One region of the Micromonospora sp. CNZ322 genome, then DNA from elsewhere that is predicted to be linked to it. Evidence: predicted binding sites of a transcription regulator. Region 1 holds the regulator's gene; the other holds the start of a gene.
What was found. The regulator HspR, encoded in region 1, represses chaperone genes until heat shock. The targets are predictions, from matches to a motif close to TTGAGTNNNNNNNACTCAA.

Region 1 (6,739 bases):
CGGTGATCACCGTTCCGGCCTATTTCAACGACAGCCAGCGCCAGGCCACCAAGGAGGCCGGTGAGATCGCCGGCTTCAACGTGCTGCGGATCGTCAACGAGCCGACCGCGGCCGCCCTGGCGTACGGGCTGGACAAGGGCTCCAAGGAGCAGACCGTCCTGGTCTTCGACCTCGGCGGCGGCACCTTCGACGTGTCGCTGCTGGAGCTGGCCGAGGGCGTCGTCGAGGTCAAGTCGACCAGCGGTGACAACCAGCTCGGTGGCGACGACTGGGACCAGCGGATCATCGACCACCTGGTCAAGACGTTCCGCGGTGAGCACGGCATCGACCTGGCTCAGGACAAGATGGCCCTCCAGCGGCTCCGCGAGGCAGCCGAGAAGGCCAAGATCGAGCTGTCCGCCGCCACCACCACCAACATCAACCTGCCGTACATCACCGCCGGCGCGGCCGGCCCCCTGCACCTCGACGTGACGCTCAGCCGCGCCGAGTTCCAGCGGATGACGCAGGACCTGCTGGACCGTTGCAAGGGCCCGTTCGAGCAGGCCGTGAAGGACGCCGGGATCAAGATCTCCGACGTCGAGCACGTCATCCTGGTCGGCGGTTCGACCCGGATGCCCGCCGTGACGGACCTGGTCAAGCAGCTCACCGGTCGCGACCCCAACAAGGGCGTCAACCCGGACGAGGTGGTCGCCGTCGGTGCCGCCCTCCAGGCCGGTGTGCTCAAGGGTGAGGTCAAGGACGTCCTGCTGCTCGACGTGACCCCGCTGAGCCTGGGCATCGAGACCAAGGGCGGCATCTTCACCAAGCTGATCGAGCGCAACACCACCATCCCGACCAAGCGTTCCGAGGTCTTCACCACGGCGGATGACAACCAGCCGTCGGTGCTGATCCAGGTGTTCCAGGGTGAGCGGGAGATCGCGGCGTACAACAAGAAGCTCGGCACCTTCGAGCTGACCGGCCTCCCGCCGGCGCCGCGCGGCGTGCCGCAGATCGAGGTCGCCTTCGACATCGACGCCAACGGCATCGTCAACGTGCACGCCAAGGACCTGGGCACCGGCAAGGAACAGAAGATGACGATCACCGGTGGCTCCTCGCTGCCGAAGGACGACATCGAGCGGATGCGCCGGGACGCCGAGGAGCACGCGGAGGAGGACAAGCGCCGCCGCGACGACGCCGAGACCCGCAACGTGGCCGAGGCGCTCCAGTGGCAGACCGAGAAGTTCCTCGCCGAGAGCGGCGACAAGCTGCCCGGTGAGAACCGTGAGCAGCTCAACGAGGCGCTCGGCGAGCTGCGTGGCGCCCTCGGCGGTCAGGACATCGAGAAGATCAAGTCGGCGCACGAGAAGCTGGCTCAGGTCTCCCAGCAGGCCGGTTCGCTGCTCTACTCGCAGCAGGCCGAGCAGGGTCAGCAGCCGGGTGGCGAGCCCGGCCCGGGTGCGACCGGCGCGACCGGTGCGACCGGTGCGACCGGCGCGCAGGCCGGCGGCGCCGACGACGTGGTCGACGCGGAAATCGTGGACGAGGACGGCAAGAAGTGACCGTCGGCCTCCGACACGTTTCCACCGCGAAGGGGATGAGGTAGCCGCATGACGCAGAAGCCACGAGCCGCCGACCCGGGCGACACCGGGTCGACGCCGGGTGGCTCCGCGACCACGGAGCCGACCGGCGACGGGGAGCGGGTCGTCATCCGCAACAACCGCAAGCTCGTCGACACCGCCGAGCCGGAGGGGACCGCCGCCGACGCGGAGACCGGTGTGCCGGCCGAGGGTCTGGTCGAGGACGCCGAGGTCGTGGTCGACGAGATCGAGGTCGAGGTCAACTCCACCGACGGGCCGGAGCCGTCCGGTCCGCCGGTGGTGGACGCCCCGGCGCAGCCGGTGGACGGCGGCGGCACGGGCACCTCGCTCGGCGCCGAGCTGGAGGCGCTGCGGGCCGAGCTCGACGAGCGGACCCGGGATCTGCAGCGGGTGTCGGCCGAGTACGCCAACTACCGCAAGCGGGTCGACCGCGACCGCAGCCTCGTACAGGAGCAGGCGACCGGCTCGGTGCTGGCCGCGCTGCTGCCGATCCTGGACGACCTGGACCGGGCCCGGGAACACGGCGACCTGGTCGGGCCGTTCGGCACGGTGGCGGAACAACTCACCACCGCGCTGGGCAAGTTCGGCCTGAACGCCTTCGGCGAGCAGGGCGACCCGTTCGACCCGACCCGGCACGAGGCGGTCGCGCACCAGACCTCGGCCGACGTCAGCGAGCCGACCTGCGTACAGGTCATGCGACGCGGCTACCAGCTCGGTGAGCGGCTGCTGCGCCCCGCGCTGGTCGCGGTCGCGGATCCGGAATAGTGCCAGACAGTGACCGGGCCGTCCCGCCCACCGCTCAGCGGTGGGCGGGACGGCCGGGCCACCAGGGTCGGAAGGAGGTGGACCGGTGAGTTCGAAGGACTGGATCGAGAAGGACTTCTACGCCGTGCTCGGCGTGGACAAGGCCGCCTCCGCGGATGACATCAAGAAGGTGTACCGCAAGGTGGCCCGGGAGTCGCACCCGGACCACAACCCGGGCGACCCGAAGGCCGAGGAGCGGTTCAAGGCCGCGTCCGAGGCGTACAACGTGCTGTCGGACAGCGGCCGCCGTCGCGAGTACGACGAGATGCGTTCGCTGTTCGGCTCGGGCGCGTTCCGGCGCAACGCCCGGGGTGGGGGTCAGCCCGGCGGCATGCCGTTCGACGTCTCCGACATGTTCGGCGGCGGAGGCGGAGGCGGCGATCGTCGCTTCGGCGGCGCCGGCTTCCAGGACCTCTTCAGCTCGATCTTCAGTGGCGGTCAGGCCGGTGGGCAGGCCGCACCACACGGTCCGGCCCGTGGTCGGGACGTGGAGACCGAGGTGGCGCTGGACTTCGGCGACGCGGTGCGTGGAGTGACGCTGCCCCTGACGCTGCGCGCGCCGGGAGTCTGTGACACCTGCCACGGCAACGGGGCCAAGCCCGGCACCCAGCCGCGTACCTGCCCGGTCTGTCATGGTGCCGGCGTCACGACCCGCAACCAGGGGTCGTTCAGCTTCTCCGAGCCGTGCCGCAACTGCCAGGGCGTCGGCACCGTGGTCGAGGAGAAGTGCCCGGAGTGCCACGGCAGCGGCGGTGTCACCAAGACCCGCACCATGAATGTGCGCTTCCCAGCCGGTGTGGCCGACGGTCAACGCATCCGGCTGGCCGGGCGTGGCGAGCCGGGCGAGCGCGGTGGCCCAGCCGGCGACCTCTTCGTGCACGTCAAGGTTCGGCCGGACGAGCTGTTCGGGCGTACCGGAGACGACCTGACGCTGACCGTGCCGGTCACCTTCGCGGAGGCCGTGCTCGGCACGGACCTGCGGGTGCCCACGCTCGACGGCGCGGTGACCCTGCGGGTGCCGCCGGGGACGCCGAGCGGGCGGGTGCTGCGGGCCCGGGGCAAGGGTGTGGTCCGCCGCGACGGGCAGGCTGGTGACCTGCTGGTCACGCTGGACGTGGTGGTGCCGGCCCGATTGTCGGACGAGGCGCGCACGGCGCTGGAGTCGTTCGCCGAGCAGACCCCGCCGGCGGCCCGGGAACATCTCGACGCACGGGTGCGTCGAGTCAGTTAGTCCGGTGGAATGGACGCGGAGGTGAGCGGGATGTCGGGCGAGTTCCTCGGTTCGGGCGACCCTGCCTACGAGGCCAAGGTGCTGATGATCTCGGTAGCGGCACGGATGGCGGGGATGCACCCGCAGACCCTGCGCCAGTACGACCGACTGGGGCTGGTGCAGCCCGGCCGGGCCGCTGGTGGCGGGCGTCGTTACAGCGTCCGGGACGTGGTGCTGCTGCGCGAGGTGCAGCGGCTCAGCCAGGACGACGGGATCAACCTGGCCGGCGTCAAGCGGATCATCGGGCTGGAGCGGCTGCTGGAGCAGGCGCAGCAGCGGGTGGCCCGGCTGGAGGCGGAGCTGGACGCCGCGTACCGCCGGGTGGCGGAGCTGGAGTCGCTGGCTCGCTTCCCGGGCCGGGATCTGGTGCCGACCAACCGCACGTCCACCGCCCTGGTGGTGTGGCGTCCCCGCCGGACGCCCGATCGCTGACCTGTCGCTCACCCGGATCTGTCTTCTCGGCCCGGACCGCGCTGGATTCCCGGCGCGGTCCGGGCCGCTTCGGTTAGCCTGTCGATAAGGGTCCAATCGGCTTAATCCGGACCTACCGGCATGGCGAGGGGGAGCGATGGCGGAACCGGCGAAGAAGGTGGCCCAGCAGACCGAGGACCGGTTGGAGAACCTGGCCGAGACCGTCCGCAAGAAGTTCGACAAGGTGACCGACGGGACCTACCGGGACCGGGTCATCGCGGGCCGGTTCGCCGAAGACGGCGACCATGCCGGCGAACGGGGCCGAGCCGAGACGGAACGCAAGCAGGACTGACCGGTGACCGACGTGCGGGCCGGGACCCACGGGGGGTCCCGGCCCGTTCGCCGTGATCGGGGGTCCCGGCCCGCGGCCGTAATCGGGGGTCCCAGTTCGTTCGCCGTTTCCGACCGAGGACCGGTGACGCCGACTCCTGGGCGTCAGGCCGACTCGCAGGTCCTTTCGAGCTGAATCGTTTGCGACATCAGCTTCAAAGGGCTGCAAACAGCACAGCCATCCCACAGCCGCTGACGAGGGAGCCGTCTCAGCCGAGGCGGCGGTTCTCGCGGACCAGGCCGCCCTCGCACCAGTCCCGGTAGACGAAGAGGTCCGGTCGGGCCAACAGCACCCGGCCGTTGTGTGCCCAGACCTTCATCAGCTCGTCGCCGTCACGCTCGGCCTGTTCGACGAGCTTGCGGAAGCGGCGCTTGGGGTGGGCGCGGAAGTTCGTCCGGATGCCGTCGGCCGCGTAGATGTAGAGGCAGTGCAGCGCGAAACGTCGGGCCGGGCAGGTTGGATCCATCGCTAACTCGAAGAGTGTCAACACCAGCCGGTCGCCGGAGACCAGCAGGTCCCAGTCGGGTGGCATCGAGGCCAACGGCACCGAATCGGGCTTGTACGCCCAAGCTCGCAACTCCGCCGGAGTCGGATCGACGGGGTTGGCGAAGCCGTGGAACGTCGACTCCTGCACGCTCACCGGCCAACCTTCCGCTCTCGCCCGCGTTTGGCAACGCTGCCTGCGGACCCTGGCTGCTGCGGCGAAACGGTAACCCGCCGTCGGGTGCTGCGGTAGTACCCGTGAGGAGCAATTCCGCAACCGTTGGCACGGGCGGGTCCATTGCATCGACAGCACGGCCGATGATGCTCCTGTGACAGTCCACGTCAGACTGCGGCGTTCAGGTGAAGCTCACTGCAGTGAGTCGACGACTGGGATCGGCTCCCGCCGTTGGGCCGCCGCGCGGTTGCGCAGCCACCGCTTGAACCACGGGAAGTCGGGCAGTCGAGCCAGGATCGGCCCGGTCACCACGGTGATCAGGACGTACGTCGCGGCCAGCGCTGCCAACCGCGGCTCGACGCTCCCGGCAGCCACCGCGAGACCGGCGATGACGATGGAGAACTCACCTCGGGGTACGAGTGCCAGGCCGGCCCGCCATCGACCGGGTTCCGCGATGCCGACCCGGCGGGCGGCGAGGTAGCCGGTGAGCGTCTTCGTCGCCATGGTGACCACGGCCAATGCGAGCGCCGGCAGCAGCACCGGCGGGATGTCCCGTGGGTCGGTGACCAGGCCGAAGAAGACGAAGAACACCGCCGCGAACAGGTCCCGCAGCGGCGAGAGCAGCTCGGTCGCGTGGTGCGCCACCGGGCCGGAGAGCGCGATGCCGACCAGGAACGCGCCGACCGCCGCCGAGACCTGGAGCTTCGCCGCGAGCCCGGCGATCAGCAGGGTCAGGCCGAGTACGCCGAGCAGCAGCGCCTCCGGGTCCTTCGCCGACAGGGCGGAGGAGATGAGGTGGCCGTACCGGATGGCGACGACCAGCACGAGCAGCACCGTGCCCACCGCGACGGCGAGTGCGATGCCGCCACCGAGCAGGCCGGTGCCGGCCAGGACGGCAGTGACCAGCGGCAGGTAGAGCGCCATCGCCAGGTCCTCGATCACGAGGACCGACAGGATCACCGGGGTTTCCCGGTTACCGAGTCGTCCCAGGTCGGCTAGGACCTTGGCGATCACGCCGGAGGAGGAGACCCAGGTGATGCCGCCGAGCACCAGGGCGGCGATCCAGTCCCAGCCGAGCAGCAGGGCGAAGGCCGCGCCGGGCAGCGCGTTGAACACGCCGTCGATCAGCCCGGCCGGGGCCGCCGAACGGAGGTTGCCAACCAGTTCGTTGGCCGAGTACTCCAGGCCGAGCATCACCAGCAGCAGGATGACGCCGATCTCGGCGCCCACCGCGAAGAACTCCTCGCTGGCGGCGAGCGGAAGTAGCCCACCGTGCCCGAAGGCCAGCCCGGCGAGCAGGTAGAGGGGGATGGGTGACAGGCCTACCCGGCGGCTCAGCCGACCGAGGACGCCAAGCAGTAACAGCAGCGCGCCGACTTCGACGAGCAGAGTGGTGGAATCGTGCATCCGCCTCAGCCGTCCGGGTCACTGTCGGCGAGGATGGCGGAAACGCCGTCGAGACCTCTACGGGTCCCGACAACGACCACCACATCGCCGGCCGTGAAGCGGAAGGAGGGGAGTGGCGAGACGATCACTTCGCCTTCACGCAGTACAGCCACGATGGAGGCGCTGGTGCGGGTACGCGCCTTGGTGTCCCCGAGCTTCCGGTTGACGTACGGGGAACCGGC
Region 2 (6,739 bases), on a different contig from region 1:
CCGTGACCATGGTGATGCCGGCGCTCGGACCGTCCTTGGGCACCGCGCCCGCCGGGAAGTGGACGTGGATCCGACGTCCGGCGAGAGCGTTCGGGTCGATGCCGAACCGCCGCCCGTTGGATCGCAGGTAGGAGAGCGCGATTTGCGCCGACTCCTTCATCACGTCACCGAGCTGGCCGGTCAGGGTCAGCCCCGGCTCGCCCTCCATGCTGGTCGCCTCGATGAAGAGCACGTCCCCACCGGCGCCCGTCACGGCCAGACCGGTGGCCACGCCCGGCACGGCGGTACGCTCGGCCGATTCCGGGGTGAACTTCGGCCGACCCAGGTAACCGGTGAGGTTGTCGGCGCCCACGCGTGCCGGCGTCGGATCCGTCGCCAGCGTCACCGCCACCTTGCGCAGGATCTTGGCCAGGGCGCGCTCGAGCTGCCGGACGCCGGCCTCCCGGGTGTACTCCCCCGCGATCAGCGCGAGAGCCTCATCGGCGACGCTGACCTCGTCGACGGTCAGCCCGGCCCGCTCCCGCTGCCGGGGCAGCAGGTGGTCGCGGGCGATGGCGACCTTCTCGTCCTCGGTGTACCCGTCCAGGGTGACCAGCTCCATCCGGTCCAGCAGGGGGCCGGGGATGGACTCCACCACGTTGGCGGTGGCCAGGAAGAGCACGTCGGACAGGTCGAGGTCGACCTCCAGGTAGTGATCCCGGAAGGTGTGGTTCTGGGCCGGGTCGAGCACCTCCAGCAAGGCGGCGGCCGGGTCACCGGCGTAGCCGGCGGCCAGCTTGTCCACCTCGTCGAGGAGCACGACCGGGTTCATCGAACCGGCCTCGCGCAGCGCGCGGACGATCCGACCGGGCAGCGCCCCCACGTAGGTGCGCCGGTGCCCGCGGATCTCCGCCTCGTCGCGGACGCCGCCGAGCGAGACCCGGACGAAGTTACGCCCGAGCGCCCGCGCCACGGACTCGCCGAGGCTGGTCTTACCCACCCCGGGAGGACCGGCGAGGGCGAGCACCGCGCCGGAGCCACGACCGCCGACCACACCGAGGTTGCGCTCGGCACGCCGGTTGCGCACCGCCAGGTACTCCAGGATGCGGTCCTTCACGTCGGACAGGCCGGCGTGGTCGGCGTCGAGCACCGCCCGGGCCGCGGCCAGGTCGGTGTTGTCCTCGGTACGCGTGCCCCACGGCATCTCGAGCACGGTGTCCAGCCAGGTACGGATCCAGCCCGCCTCCGGGGAGGCGTCGCTGGCCCGCTCCAGCTTGCCGACCTCGCGCATGGCCGCCTCGCGTACCTTCTCCGGCAGCTCGGCGGACTCGACGCGGGACCGGTAGTCGGCGGAGCCGTCGGGCTCGTCCTCGCCCAGTTCCTTGCGGATCGCGGCGAGCTGCTGGCGCAGCAGGAATTCGCGCTGGGACTTCTCCAGCCCCTCGCGGACGTCACTGTTGATCTGCTCGGTGACCTCCTGCTCGGCCAGGTAGTCCTTCACCCAGCCGACCAGCAGCTCCAGCCGGGCGGTGACGTCCGGCGCGGCGAGCAGCTCGGTCTTCTGCTCCAGCGTCAGCCAGGGCGCGTAGCCGGCCGAGTCGGCCAGCTCGGAGAGGTCGGTCATCCGCTCCACCGCGTCGATGACCTGCCAGGCGCCCCGCTGCTGAAGCACGGAGGTCACCAGGGCGCGGTACTCGCGGGCGAGTTCCCGGGCCCGACCGGCGTAGGCGGGTTCGTCGAGCTCGGTCGCCTCGACCCAGAGGGCGGCACCGGGGCCGGGCACGCCGGAGCCGATCCGGGCCCGGGACAGGCCACGGATGACGGCGGCGGGCTCACCCTCGGGCAGCCGGCCGACCTTCTCGATGGTGGCGACCACGCCCACCGGGCCGTACTCGCCGTCGATGCGCGGCACGGCCAGCAGCTTGCGGTCGCCGGTCGCACGCGCCGCGTCGATCGCGGCCTGGGTGGTGGGGTCGAGGGTCACCGGGATGACCATGCCGGGCAGCAGCACGGCGTCGGTCAGGGGAAGTACCGGAAGAGTTGCCATCGAACACCTGCTATCGCGTTGAGTTGAGCGTGTCTCACTCAAGTAACAAAGCGTTCCCCTTGTTCCGGTGTGTGACCCAGACCACTCTTCCACCCGGTCCGTCGGGTCGCCCGGGACCGGCGGACGACCCGACGCGATACCTCAGGTGAGCTTGCTCTTCACCGTGTTCTTCACCGAGCCGGCCACCCCCGGGTTGGTGCCGTACAGGCGAGGGTCACCCGGGGGCAGCACCGGTTCCGGCGCGTTCGCCCGCGGGTTGTCGTCGTACCGGAACTCGCCCTTGCCGTCCGGCGAAGGCCCGGACGCCCAGCGCCCCTGGGCGGCGTCGGTGCCCGAGGAGAAACCCAGGTAGGTGTAGCCGTACTCCTCAGTGAGCTCGCCCGAGTCCGGGAAGGCCTCCGGCACCGGCATCTCCTCCAGCCCGTCCTCCTTGAGCTGCTCGATCGCCGCCAGCCACATGTTCTGGTGCATCGTGTCGCGAGCCAGCAGGAAGCGCAGCATCTGCTTGACGCCCGGATCGTCGGTCATGTGGAACAACCGGGCGACCTGGAGCCGACCCTGCGCCTCGGCGGTGACGTTGAGCTGGAAATCGGCCAACAGGTTGCCGCTGGCGGTGATGAACGCGCCGTTCCAGGGCACCCCGTTGGAGTCGGCGGGCAGGGCGCCGCCACCGCCGTGGATGAAGTGCGCCGGGTTCTCACCGGCGTACGTCGCGGCGCCTCCGGGGTCCTCCGCGATCCCCTCGGTCAGCGACAGCGGCGCGTTGTCCAACAGCCGGGTGATCATCGTGACGATCATCTCGACGTGGCCCATCTCCTCCGTGCCGACGTCGAGCAGCAGGTCCTTGTACTTGCCGGGCAGTCGGCAGTTCCAACCCTGGAAGAGATACTGGTTGGCGACCGTCATCTCGCCCCACTTGCCGCCCAACACCTCCTGCAACCGGCGGGCGAACGCCGCATCCGGGCCGTCCGGCTTGGCTTCGAACTGCAGATCCTTGACGTGGCTGAACATCCAACCTCCTCGGTACCGGAAATAGGTAGCGAGGCCGTTCCCGCCGCGCTGACCCGAGCGGGCCAACCGGTGTCCCGCCCGGGTCAGCGCACCGGGCGAACCATCGGCAGCAGCACCTCCAGCGCCACTCCACGGGGCCGTAGCCGGTGCGCCCGCAACGCTCCCCCGTCCGTCGCGACGAGCTGTCGCGCGATCCACAGGCCCAGACCGGACATCCCGACGGCCGGCGCCGGACGCCGCAGCGCGACCAGCAGCGCATCGTCGACCCGGCCCTCGTCGGTGACCAGGATGCTCAGGCTGGAGCCGCGCAGAGTGGCGTAGAGCCCGACCTGGCCGTCCGGCGGCCCGTGAAGCAACGCGTTCTGCACCAGGTTGACCAGTACCTGTCGGGTTCGTCCGGCCGGCACCGGGCAGGAGGCCGCCACCCGGGTGGCCCGCGCCCGCCGACGGCCCACCGGCACCAACGCGGCGGCCTCCCGCAGGATGCCCGCCAGCGCGACGGCCGGCTCCGGCTGCGCAGTCGACGTCAGCACGCCGGTGCCGGCGGTCGCGTCGCGGAGCAGGCTCTGCAGGTGGGCGGCCTGGTCGCGGGCCAGCTCACTGAGTGCCCGCCGGTCGTCCCCGGTCAGCTCCCGACGCTCGTCGGCCAGCGCGCGGGTCAGTGAGGTCAGTGTGCTGATCGGTGTCCGGAACTCGTGGCACAGCACCCGCAGCAGCAACTCCGAATCGGCCGCCGTCGGTCGTCTCTCGCCGGGTGTCGGCTCAATGGGGCGCAACCCTCGCAGCAGGTCCCGCAAACCATGCCGTACGCGCATCCACCCGACTCCCCTCGTTCGGTGCGAACCCGCATGATCGGTACCCGCTGGGGAACGGCGCAGACATGCCGGGAGCCTCCACCTTGCGACTCGTCGTCGTGGACGATCACCCCCTTTTCGTCCGCGGCCTGGAGTTGCTGCTCCCGATCACCACCAACGGCCGGGCCGAGGTGGTCGCCTCGACCGGCGACGCGGCCGCGGCGGCGGCCCTGGTCAGCAACTACTGCCCCGACCTGGCCCTGGTCGACCTGCACATGCCGCCGCCCGGCGGCATCCGGGCGGTGGCCGCGATCCGGCGGACCACCCCACGGGTACGGGTGGTCGCGATGTCCGGTTCCGCCGAGCCCGGCCCAGCGGTGGAGGCGCTGCGGGCCGGCGCCGAAGGGTTCCTGCCCAAGACCAGCGAACCGGAGGAGCTGCTGCCCCCGCTGCTGGCGATCCTCGACGGCTGGGCGGTGCTGCCGGCCGAACTGCTGCGCGCCATGCTGCGACCCACGCGCTCCGCGTCAGTCGACCTGGACGGCGAGGAACGGCGACTGCTACGAGCGATCGCCGCCGGCCGCAGCACCGTCGACATCGCCGAAGAACTGCACGTCTCCGAACGGACCGTGAAACGGATGACCGCCGCGTTGCTGCGCAAGTTGCGGGTCTCGAACCGGGCCGAGGCGGCTGCCGTCGCCGGCCACAGCGGCATCCTCGGGGAATGAAGCCTCGGCACCGAACCGATTCACGGTTTTGCTCTGCAACGGAATCGCGACGCGCCGAATGAATGGAAGGCATATTGTTGCGGATTACCGGGGTGGTAGGTCAGACTTTGGACACATCCCGCCGCACACAGGGAGTAATCGGCAATGGCGAGAAAAGTAATCACGGTCCTGACCGACGACCTCGACGGTGGGAAGGCCGACCGGACGGTTGAGTTCAGTCTCGACGGCGTGGCCTACACGATCGATGTCTCCGACGAGAATGCCGGCGTCCTGCGCAAGGCGCTCGATCCGTACATCAATGCGGGTCGGCGGATCGGGCGCGGCCCGGTGGAGAGCACCCGTTCAGTCCGGCGACCGGGGCGACCGGCCGGCGCGGGAATGGATCGGGAGCAGAACCGGGCCATCCGGGAATGGGCCGTCAAGAACGGCTACAAGATTTCCGAGCGGGGCCGGATCCCGGTTGAGGTCGTCGAGGCGTACAAGAGCCGCTGACGCGACTCGACGGGGCCCCGCCGGAAACGGCGGGGCCCCGTCGTTTGTCCGGGCGCTGGAAACGAAGCGGCGGCCGGCCACCCCGGGTTGTCGCCCCGGGTGGCCGGCCGCCGTTGGTACGTCAGCTCAGTTGACGTCGATGCGCACCGAGTCGAAGGCGGGGGTCTGGTTGGCCCGCTCCATCATCGGCAGGCGGTGCGAGCCGTCACCGGCCCAGACGGAGCACTGGGCGGTACCGGACTCCGGCAGGCCCGGAATCTGGATCGTCACCTCGTCGGGCTGGGCGCCACCGCGACCGTCCTCGGTCGCGACGAAGAACGCGGGCACCTCCTGCGGCTCCGGCGGAGCGGTCAGGCTGTCCAGCATCCGGCAGGCGGTGTGGAAGTGACCGCGGACCAGGCCCTGGTCGTTGAGGAGCGAGCTCTCCACGTAGTAGCCACCCTGACCGGCGGCCAGGAAACGGTCCCGGACCAGGTTGCGGGTGCTGACCCGCAGGGTGAAGGGCTGGTTCTGCCCGACCTGCTCGGGGAACTGGGTGATCAGCAGCGACGGGTTGTTGGCCGCCGCGCCGACCTCACCGAACTCGGTGCTCACGCAGCGGTTGCCGTTCTGGAAACCGTCGTGCGGCTGGAGGCGGCTCTCGTCGCAGTCGTTGGCGAGCACACCGAGCCCGGCGCCGGGCGCGGTACCACCGCCGTTGTTCCCGCCACCGTTGTTGCCACCGCCGTTGTTGCCGCCACCCGGGGTGGTGGTGGGGGTGGTGCCACCGCCATTGTTGCCGCCCGTGCCGCCGGTGGGCTGCACCTGGCACTCGGCGAGCTGCGCGAGGCCCTGCGGCCGGGGACCGACCCGGTCGATGGCGGTCGTGATCCGGTCCAGCACGGCGCGGCGCTTGCCGGCCAACGGCTGGAGGATCGCGCTGCGGATGAACGCCTCACCCTTGTTGCCCTCGGCGGCGAGCCGGCGGTCCGCCTCGGCGATCTGGGTCTGCAACTGGGCGAGGTTGCGGTCCACCTCGGCTCGCGCCCGGTTCGGCACCTGCGGCAGTTTGGCCGCCACATCCGGACAGGCGACAGCCGTGCCGGTGCCCACCGTGCCGTCCTTGCCGTCCTCGCACTCGGGGACCGACTGCTGTCCGTCACCCCAGTGATTACGCACCCACCGACCGTTCTGCCAGGTCCGGGTGGTCGAGCCGCCGCCGGTCGGCGCGGTAGCGCCCGGGCTCGGCTCCACGCACTGCCCGGCAGCCGGACGTGGCTTATTTGTCCGCCGGTCCTGGGCCGACGAAATCTGAGTCACGGCGACAACTCCGCCGAAGACCGCGAGCGTGCCGACAACTGCCAGCAGACGCTTGCTCCGCGCGTTGCCGGAAGGCCGGCGCGCCCGAGTGGACCTGCGCATCGAATTGCTCTCCTTCTCGATCCGGTAGTGGATTTCTGCCCTCGGCGGACCGACGGATGTGAGGTGGCACGCCGCGGTGGCGACCCACCGTGACCTACCCGGTAATGCGTCGATGGCCGACGATGCCCTTTCCGCACCGTCTCCCGCGCCCGGTGGACGCGGATGGGGAGATCCTGTTCATTCGCGCAGGAGTACGGGGCCGCGGCCGGGAAGGTTCAACAGACGCACAGGAAATTGCCGCGGCCGGACACGGAGCCGGTGCGGAGCTGGGATCAGCAGGTGAAACG

Region 2: a site for HspR is predicted at 2,050-2,068, ahead of lon (endopeptidase La). Genes of this name have one in related genera too.

The regions. Positions count from the first base shown of each region.
Region 1 covers NZ_VITD01000007.1:333,412-340,150, forward strand. The annotation lists gene dnaK (molecular chaperone DnaK) at 1-1,538, shown strand, start outside; gene grpE (nucleotide exchange factor GrpE) at 1,587-2,342, shown strand; gene dnaJ (molecular chaperone DnaJ) at 2,428-3,612, shown strand; gene FB453_RS19310 (heat shock protein transcriptional repressor HspR) at 3,643-4,083, shown strand; gene FB453_RS19315 (hypothetical protein) at 4,220-4,414, shown strand; gene FB453_RS19320 (hypothetical protein) at 4,662-5,093, opposite strand; gene FB453_RS19325 (cation:proton antiporter) at 5,304-6,518, opposite strand; gene FB453_RS19330 (cation:proton antiporter regulatory subunit) at 6,524-6,739, opposite strand, start outside.
Region 2 covers NZ_VITD01000002.1:260,790-267,528, reverse strand. The annotation lists gene lon (endopeptidase La) at 1-2,026, opposite strand, end outside; gene FB453_RS06270 (manganese catalase) at 2,168-3,037, opposite strand; gene FB453_RS06265 (sensor histidine kinase) at 3,121-3,852, opposite strand; gene FB453_RS06260 (response regulator) at 3,936-4,559, shown strand; gene FB453_RS06255 (histone-like nucleoid-structuring protein Lsr2) at 4,704-5,051, shown strand; gene FB453_RS06250 (hypothetical protein) at 5,178-6,452, opposite strand.